One region of the Heyndrickxia sp. FSL K6-6286 genome, then DNA from elsewhere that is predicted to be linked to it. Evidence: riboswitches for the same ligand, from Rfam matches in the RefSeq annotation. Region 1 holds a riboswitch; each other region holds the start of a gene.
The links. Region 1 has a riboswitch for S-adenosylmethionine ahead of MHI39_RS06925 (methionine ABC transporter ATP-binding protein). Riboswitches for the same ligand answer to the same signal wherever they lie in the genome.

Region 1 (3,136 bases):
TCTTAAATTAATCATCTTTTTTGCCATTGCACAATTATTAATCGGTTTTGGTGCAGGACTTGTAATCCCTTATTTAAATTTATACTTTGCTGATCGATTTAATGCTTCAAATACAACGATTGGATTTATTATTTCGATGGGGCAGGCAGCAACCGCCATCGCTATGTTTATTGGTCCATTTGTAGTAAGTAAAGTAGGGGAGGTTAAGGCAGTTGTCTTTTTGCAATTGGCTTCTCTCCCATTTTTATTATTAACGGGATTTACTCATAGTTTATTACTTGCAGCAATTGGGTTTTTATTCAGGCAGGCTTTAATGAATGCAGGAAATCCAATTCAAATGTCATTAATGATGTCTAAAGTTGATAATTCAGTGAAGGGTCTTGCAAACTCTGTCAATCAAATGGTATTTAATTTAGGATGGGCGTTGATGGGGCCAGTTTCAATGGGAATTGTTTCACGAAATGGTTCTTATAATGGCTACGCCATTGTTTTTTCAATCACATGTTTTTTATATTTAGTGGGGTCGATCTACTTTTTTATTGTCTTTAAATCTTTTGGAAGCAAAAAAGATCATCCTCCTATTTCAAAAGTAGTATAAATACTTATGACAAATTTCTTGGGAAATAAATAGATAATGATTTTATTCGACAAGAATTTTTTATGTATTTTATATCTTGAAAAAATTGTAGAACGATAGATAGAGGATTTTCTATTCAAAAAATGAATAAGTGTATAAAAGATAAACGAGAAATGGGTGATCTTTGTGGATTCATTTTTTGAAAGACTGATTCAAGAGTTGGATAATCGAAAACATTTGAATGCCTTATTTCCAAACCGTCCTATTATGATAAAATTTGTTTGCGATAAAGAGGAATGGGGATTGTATATTTCTAAAAATAGCTGTTCTATAATGAAAAAAGATATAGGCGAATCGAATTTAGAAATACATGCCTCCAAACCAATACTATGTCATCTTTTAAATGGTCATATTCGCTTAAGTCAATTAGTGAAAAATAACGAACTTACATTATATGGCTCCTATCGCTTATCACTTTTACTTGAATCGATTTTATGGCTAAGTAAAGACTATCAGATTGCATGAATGGAGAACTATATTTCTTGTGATTTTTTGTTGACAGTCATTAACCATCATGATAGAATGACTTTTGTACTAAATTAAGTCTTTGATATTGAAAGTTTAATAACGGGATTTTTTGTTTGAAAGATTAACAATTACATATATATGTGCTCTTATCAAGAGAGGTGGAGGGATGTGCCCTATGAAGCCCGGCAACCGTCAGATATCTGAAATGGTGCCAATTCACACAAAGTTTTTAACTTTGGAAGATGAGAGGAAGGTTTCATAATTATTCATGCCTTTCTGTCATTTTGCAGAAAGGCATTTTATTTTGCCCAGATTATTGGAATACTAGGCGTCATATACAAGTGAGGTGGACAGCATGATAACCGTTCAAAAAGTAAAAAAAATATTTTCTACAAAAAATGGAGAAGTTACAGCAGTTAATGACATTAACATTGATATAAATAAAGGTGAAATTTTTGGTGTTATTGGCTATTCAGGTGCCGGGAAAAGTACGTTAATCCGTATGTTAAATGGTCTAGAAATTCCAACCTCGGGTAAGATTCATGTAGCTGGGAAGGAAATTTCAAGTATAAAGGGTGCAGAGCTAAGAAAAGCAAGACAAGGCATTGGAATGATATTTCAGCATTTTAATCTTCTTTGGTCACGTACTGTTAGGGAAAATATTTCTTTTCCTCTTGAAATCGCGGGTGTATCAAAACAGCAGCGTAGAAAAAAAGTAGACGAATTAATTAAGCTTGTTGGATTAGATGGAAGGGAAGAAGCATACCCTTCACAGCTTAGTGGTGGACAAAAGCAACGTGTAGGTATTGCCCGTGCTTTAGCAAATGACCCTCAAGTACTTTTATGTGATGAGGCGACTTCTGCATTGGACCCACAGACTACAGATTCTATTTTGGATCTATTAGTGGATATTAATAAAAGACTTGGATTAACGATTGTGCTAATTACCCATGAAATGCATGTGATTAGGAAAATTTGCCATCGAGTTGCTGTTATGGAAAATGGTCAGGTTGTTGAGATGGGAAGCGTACTTGATGTGTTTAGAAAACCTCAAGAGAAAATAACAAAACGTTTCGTTAGACAACTCACAGAACCTGAAGATACCCATGAAACAGTACAACAACTATTAAATATGTATTCAAGTGGACGATTAGTGAAGATTACTTTTATTGGAGGTTCTGCTGAACAACCGATTATAACTGATCTTATTAGGAATTATTCTCTTTCTGTAAATATTATTCAGGGCAACATCTCACAAACACAGAATGGATCATATGGGACATTGTTCATTCATGTAGATGGTGAGGAAGAAGAAATAAATAAGGGATTAACTTATTTACAAAAACAACAGGAGATTGAGCTAGAGGTGATGAAGGCAGATGCTTGAGAAATACTTTCCAAACGTAGATTGGGTTTCTATGTGGGATGCCACTAAAGAAACTATATATATGTCATTCTGGTCCGTGATTGCAACATTTGTAATCGGAATATTATTAGGTTTGTTATTGTTTTTTACAGCGAAAGGAAGTTTATGGGAAAACCGTGCAATAAACACAATTATCTCAGCAATTGTTAATGTTTTTCGTTCGATTCCTTTCATTATATTAATTGTTCTTTTAATTCCATTTACTAAAACAATTGTCGGTTCCATAATTGGGCCAGAAGCAGCTTTACCTGCATTGATTATAGGTGCGGCACCTTTTTATGCAAGATTAGTGGAGATTGGTCTAAGAGAAGTCGATAAAGGCGTTATTGAAGCAGCGAGGGCTATGGGTGCCAAGATGAGTACCATTATATTTAAAGTATTATTACCAGAATCAATGCCGGCCATTGTTTCAGGTATAACTGTTACATCCATTGCTATTGTAGGGTATACCGCAATGGCAGGTGCAATTGGTGCCGGCGGATTAGGAAATCTAGCCTATTTAGATGGTTTCCAAAGAAATCGTACAGATGTTACTTTTGTAGCTACAATTATAATTTTAATTATCGTTTTCATCATCCAGATGATTGGAGATTTAATTACAAGAA
Region 2 (3,136 bases), 970 kb from region 1:
CTCAAGTACAACCAAAGGATCATAATATGGTCTTCCGAATTCGCTACCGGTATAGTAGAATTCAGGATTCTCCAGATAACTAAATAATGTGTTTTCCTTTTTTATTTCCCATTTTAACTGTTCTTCTTCAGTGTCAAACTGATATGATGCGGACCGTGTTGGTGTTTTGTATTTAACAGATATGGAGGCAATCGTTTCTCTATCCTTTAATATAAATATAGTCGGGTCGCCCTTTGAAAAAGCAGTAAACTCTAAGGAATCGAAAGCTGCGCGAACAGTCAAGTGACCTGCGTTTACAACAAGCCCTCTTTCTCTAAAATAATCTTCAAAGGCATCTAAAAAATCCTGAACTTTTTCTTTCAATATCGGTTGAATATTATTCTCCAATAATTTACTATTTAGTTCTTTTATTTTATTTAATTCGAATGTTAATTTTTCTAAATCACTTTTGCTCATGATTATCAAGCTCCTTATGATTGTTAAATATATTTTACCAAAAATTCTCCTCCATGATGTTATTTGTCTCTAATAGAATAGGTTAAGAATAAGAGAACCTTTCATGACACCGAGATAAGAACTACAAACTTCATAATAACACTGAACCTTTTATTAGGAGAAAAGCCGGCAATAGGGCTTTGCAAAGCAACAAACTATCTGAACAGCTTTTGGTTCAAAGGAAACGAGTCTTGAGGCATTGAAAATGATTGCATCTATTTGATACATACTAAATTTTTTTATGTCTATTGGTTCATTATCCATGAGTATGCATAATGTATGAATGGAGGTGGGGAAAGTGGCATATGAAATTCATGTATCAACAGCAAAACGCCGTTTGACATTGTTGAATGCCGGAAGAGTTGTCAAAACCTATCCAATCGGGGGGGGGAAGATGCTGACCCCTACACCTAAAGGGGTATATACAATCATCAATAAACAGCCAAATCCAGGAGGTCCATTCGGTATCATGTGGATGGGATTATCGAAGCCGCACTATGGAATACACGGGACTAATAATCCTGCCTCAATTGGGAAGCTGGTTTCACATGGGTGTATTCGAATGTACAATAAGGATGTTCTTTCCCTTTCGAAAATTGTTCCGATAGGCACTAAGGTGAGGATAAGCCGAAATTAGTGGTTAAAAAGTATCCACTAGGTCGAGTCCACAGACTTCATTCAAAAAAATTATTTAAGAAAAATAAAAAAAGATATTGACTTATATTATATTTCGGAATATTATTGAACATAATTAATTGAACAAAAATTAAATAAAATGACTATTACTTATCCAGAGAGGTGGAGGGACTGGCCCTGCGAAGCCTCGGCAACGGGTTTGCTATTTTGCAAATACCGTGCTAATTCCTGCAAGCTGATTGTTTTATCAGCTTGAAAGATAAGAAGTAGAGCGGTTAATATAAACCCTTCTTCTTATCTGTGTGCGGATAAGAAGAAGGGTTTTTTTGTTCTTGAGAGGAGAATACAACATGATTAAGTTTGAAGGTGTAAGTAAGGTTTTCCAGTCAAAAGGCAGAGAAGTTGCAGCTGTGCAGGATGTCTCCTTGTCGATTGAAAAAGGGGAAATATTTGGGGTCATCGGCTTCAGTGGAGCCGGGAAAAGTACCCTACTTAGGCTGGTAAATCTATTAGAACGACCAACAACTGGAAAAGTGATTGTCAATGATCAGGAAAATTTATCGCTTACAGAGAAGGAACTCAGGATGATGAGGCAAAGAATTGGAATGATCTTTCAGACCTTTAATCTATTTAACTCCCGAACGGTGTTTGGAAATGTTGCTTATCCATTAAAACTTGCGAAAGTGCCAAAACAGGAGATTAATCGTAGAGTAACAGAACTATTACAATTTGTAGGATTAGCAGATAAGGCGAAGTATTATCCTGAACAATTGTCTGGTGGTCAGAAACAGCGGGTAGGTATTGCAAGAGCACTTGCTACATCCCCAGATATTCTTATCTGTGATGAGGCTACCTCTGCATTAGATCCAGAAACTACTAGTGATATTTTGAATCTGTTAAAAAAGGTAAATGAAGAGTACAATGTGACCATTCTATTAATCACCCATGAAATGCAAGTCATTCGCAATATATGTGACAGAGTAGCAGTGATGGAAAACGGAAGGGTCATAGAGGAAGGATCGGTTTTTGATATTTTCACGAATCCAAAAACACAAACAACTAAGAATTTTATTAGTTCTGTTTTAAATGACAAAATCTCTTCTAAACTATTTGAAAAATTACGATCTAACCCATTAAGTCGCTTATACAGATTAGTTTTTACTGGGGAAGAGACAAGTAAACCGTTGCTTTCTGATATTGCGAAGTCCTATCAAGTAGATGTTAATATCATTTACGGCAATATTAGCGAGTTACAGGAAGTGCTTTTTGGCCAGCTTATCGTTGAATTACAAGGGACAGATCATGAAGTTGATAAGGCAGTGAAGCATTTAGAAAGATTTGTACAAATAAAGGAGGTTACAACTCATGCAAGTTGATTGGAGTACATTTTGGCCCAGAGTAGTGCAGGCATCGGGTCAAACAGTGACTATGGTTATTTTTACATTAATCTTTTCAACAATCATTGGAACGATTATTGGTTTACTCCTTTTCGTCACTCGAAAAGGCAATATTTTAGAAAATAAAACGGTATCTACTATCTTAAATATTTTAATAAATATTATTCGACCGATTCCATTTATTATTTTTCTCGTTGCCATTAGCCCAATTACTAGGATGGTGATGGGGTCAACCATTGGAACAGCTGCAGCTATCTTTCCGATGACAATAGCAGCATCCTTCGGAATTGCACGTGTGGTCGAAAACAATCTTGTATCCATCGATCCGGGAATTATAGAAGCAGCGAAGGCCATGGGGGCAGGTAAGCTACAAATTATCTTCGGGGTATTAATTCGTGAAGCCTTGGGTCCACTAATTTTAGGAATTACCTTTATCACCGTTGGATTAATTGATTTTTCAGCCATGGCAGGTACAGTAGGCGGCGGTGGCCTTGGAGATTTGGCGATGACCTATGGTTATCAACGCTTTGATACGCAAGTGATGATTGTGACAGTTGTGTTATTAATTATTCTTGTACAAATTGCTCAATTTGTTGGCAACTACTTAG
Region 3 (3,136 bases), 160 kb from region 1:
TTTCAGCTTTGCACAATGGTAGATAATACATTCGCAACTCCATATTTATTGCAGCCTTTTAAGGACGGAGTGGATATTGTGGCTCATAGCGCAACGAAATATATAGGTGGGCACAGTGATGTAACCGCTGGCGTAGTTGTTGGAGCAGAAGCATTGATGGCAAAAGCAAGACAAAAGGTAGTTAATTTGGGTACAAATTTAAGTCCCTTTGAAGCATGGCTTACTAGTAGAGGGTTAAAAACACTTGCATTAAGAATGGAGCGCCAAGCAACTAATGCTCAACTGTTAGCAGAAAGCCTAACGAATCATTCCAATGTAAAAAAAGTTTACTATCCAGAAAATCTATCAACTAAGGGAAATGGTGCGATAGTTACAATTGAATTAGGAGAAGCTGTAGATATTCATCAGTTTTTTTCCTCTTTAGGCTGGGTAAAACTTGTTCCTACATTAGCAGGAGTGGAAACAACTGTATCCTATCCGTTTGGAACATCTCATCGTAGTCTTACTTTAGAGGAGCAAGAAAGCATAGGAATCAATCAGTGGGTTATTCGCATTTCGGTAGGAATAGAAGATTCAGCAGATATTATTAAGCAATTTAAGCGTGCGATAGAAGCCGCATTATAAGATTGGTATCAAGTTTAGTATCGTTTGCTACTTTGATAAAAAGTCATGCCTTTTCACTTAGCGGCTGTTTTAAAGGGATGAAAGAAATATCCACTAAAAAGTTTTTTTAATAGAAAAAAGGTTGACGAACTATTCATCCATCTTTTATAATGCAAAACAAGAGCAATTTAAAATTTTCTAAATTTAATAATCACTCTTATCGTGAGCGGCGGAGGGACTAGGCCCTTTGAAGCCCGGCAACCTTCAAGCATTCGTGCTTGAAAAGGTGCTAATTCCTACAGATCAATTAGATCTGAAAGATAAGGGGAGGAACTGATATAATAAGCCCTCTTCTTATGAAGAGGGTTTTTTGTTTCCCCTCATTCCATACTTCTCAAATCCCACAACAGAGGAATTACTCAATGAACCTTACCTAGTTTAAGCGGCTTAATGTTATTAGCCATTGAATGTTATTTAGCCTCACCTGAATAATAAAAAGATCTAGGAGGAATTCAAAATGACAAATGAAAACTATCAACCAGAAACGTTATTACTTCATGGGGGACAGGAGCCTGATCCAACGACAGGTTCACGGGCTGTTCCTGTTTATAAGACGACATCCTATGTTTTTAAAGATACAGATCATGCCCAAGGGTTATTTGCCCTTGAACAACCTGGCTATATTTATACAAGAATTGGCAATCCAACGGTTGATGTATTTGAGCAGCGTATTGCCCTTTTGGAAGGGGGAACAGCAGCTGTTGCACTTTCATCAGGGATGGCCGCCATTGCTTTTTCTATTTTAAATATTGCTAGTGCAGGAGATGAAATTATCGCTGCTGGAAATCTTTATGGCGGGACTTTTAATCTCTTTGCAACGACGCTTCCTAGATATGGGATTCAAGTGAAATTTGTTGATGCAACTGATCCGGAAAATTTTCGGGAAGCAATCACACCAAAAACGAAAGCTCTTTTTGCAGAAATTATTGGCAATCCAAGCCTACATGTTTTAGATGTTGAGGCAGTAGCAAATGTTGCCCATGAAAATGGAATTCCGTTGATCATAGATAATACCTTCGGAACACCATATCTATCTAATCCAATAAAATGGGGTGCTGATATTGTTGTTCATTCCGCTACTAAATGGATTGGCGGACATGGTACGACAATCGGCGGTGTCGTGATTGATGGAGGTAAATTTGATTGGAATAGTGATAAATTCCCTTATTTTAAAGAGCCGGATGAAAGTTATCATGGCCTTCGATATGGCATTGATGTGCCTCAAGCAGCATTTGCCACAAAACTTCGTGTGCAGTTATTGCGTGATTTCGGTGCTAGCTTAAGTCCTGATAGTGCATTCTTATTATTACAAGGTCTTGAAACATTGCATCTACGTGTACAAAAGCATAATGAAAATGCATTGAAGATTGCCCAATTTTTACAAGATCATCCTGCCGTTGCTTGGGTTAATTATACAGGACTAGAGGAACATCCATCATATGAGCTTGCAACTAAATATTTCAAAGGTGGATTTGGTTCCATTGTCAACTTTGGGATTAAAGGTGGTCGGGAAGTAGGAAGAAAAGTCATCGATGAGATAAAATTATGGTCTCATGTTGCAAATGTGGGGGATGCAAAATCTTTAATTATCCATCCTGCATCTACTACCCATCAACAGCTTAATGCAGAGGATCTTAAACTAACAGGTGTAACAGAGGAACTGATTCGCCTTTCGGTCGGCTTGGAAGCAGTAGAGGATTTAACAGCAGATTTAGATCAAGCGATTGTAAAAGCAACAAGTGTCACAGTATAGAAATAGTAAATTTTTGCACAGTCGGTCAGGCGAATAAGGGGGATTTCTTAATGTCAGTCATAAAGGCAGCGCTTTTAGGTTTTGGAACGGTTGGTGAAGGTGTCTATACTGCAATTCACTCCCATCAACAGCAGCTTAATGAACTGCTGGGAGTAAGGGTGGAAATTGTTGCGGTATTGATTCGGGATAAAAATAAAAAGAGACACATTGAGTCGAATATACTTGTCACAACAGATTTCGAAGAGATTCTTAATATACGTGATTTGGATGTAGTTTTTGAAGCGATTGTAGGAGAGGAACCAGGTTACACGTATTTGAAGCAGGCAATTGATAAGGGCATCCATGTGATTACAGCTAATAAGGTCATGTTTGCAAAATATGGGCAGGAATTAATTCATAAAGCAAAGCAACGGAATGTAAAACTTGCATTTGAAGCAACAACGGCTGGTGGGGTTCCAATTATAAGAACCATCCAACGATTGCTGCAAGTTAATCGAATTACAAAGGTTCAAGGGATACTAAATGGCACCTCAAATTTTATTTTGACAAAAATGAGAGAGAACAAGTTGTCATTCGAGGCAGCTCTTCATTTAGCACAGCAAAAAGGCTATGCGGAGGCTGACCCGACGAATGATATTAGTGGAAAAGATGCCTTTTGTAAATTAATGATATTAAGTCAACTTGTATTTGGTGAACAGCCATGCTGGTCTGAAGTGAAAA

Region 2: linked by a shared signal. The riboswitch ahead of MHI39_RS02395 (methionine ABC transporter ATP-binding protein) and the one ahead of MHI39_RS06925 (methionine ABC transporter ATP-binding protein) in region 1 are both predicted to bind S-adenosylmethionine.
Region 3: linked by a shared signal. The riboswitch ahead of MHI39_RS06220 (O-acetylhomoserine aminocarboxypropyltransferase/cysteine synthase family protein) and the one ahead of MHI39_RS06925 (methionine ABC transporter ATP-binding protein) in region 1 are both predicted to bind S-adenosylmethionine.

The regions. Positions count from the first base shown of each region.
Region 1 covers NZ_CP152029.1:1,410,671-1,413,806, forward strand. Annotated here, with positions in the region: gene MHI39_RS06915 (MFS transporter) at 1-598, shown strand, start outside; gene MHI39_RS06920 (hypothetical protein) at 764-1,102, shown strand; SAM riboswitch class I at 1,249-1,354, shown strand; gene MHI39_RS06925 (methionine ABC transporter ATP-binding protein) at 1,461-2,492, shown strand; gene MHI39_RS06930 (methionine ABC transporter permease) at 2,485-3,136, shown strand, end outside.
Region 2 covers NZ_CP152029.1:436,693-439,828, forward strand. Annotated here, with positions in the region: gene MHI39_RS02385 (hypothetical protein) at 1-456, opposite strand, end outside; gene MHI39_RS02390 (L,D-transpeptidase) at 794-1,132, shown strand; SAM riboswitch class I at 1,279-1,397, shown strand; gene MHI39_RS02395 (methionine ABC transporter ATP-binding protein) at 1,482-2,507, shown strand; gene MHI39_RS02400 (methionine ABC transporter permease) at 2,497-3,136, shown strand, end outside.
Region 3 covers NZ_CP152029.1:1,251,060-1,254,195, forward strand. Annotated here, with positions in the region: gene MHI39_RS06215 (aminotransferase class I/II-fold pyridoxal phosphate-dependent enzyme) at 1-624, shown strand, start outside; SAM riboswitch class I at 818-930, shown strand; gene MHI39_RS06220 (O-acetylhomoserine aminocarboxypropyltransferase/cysteine synthase family protein) at 1,121-2,416, shown strand; gene MHI39_RS06225 (homoserine dehydrogenase) at 2,467-3,136, shown strand, end outside.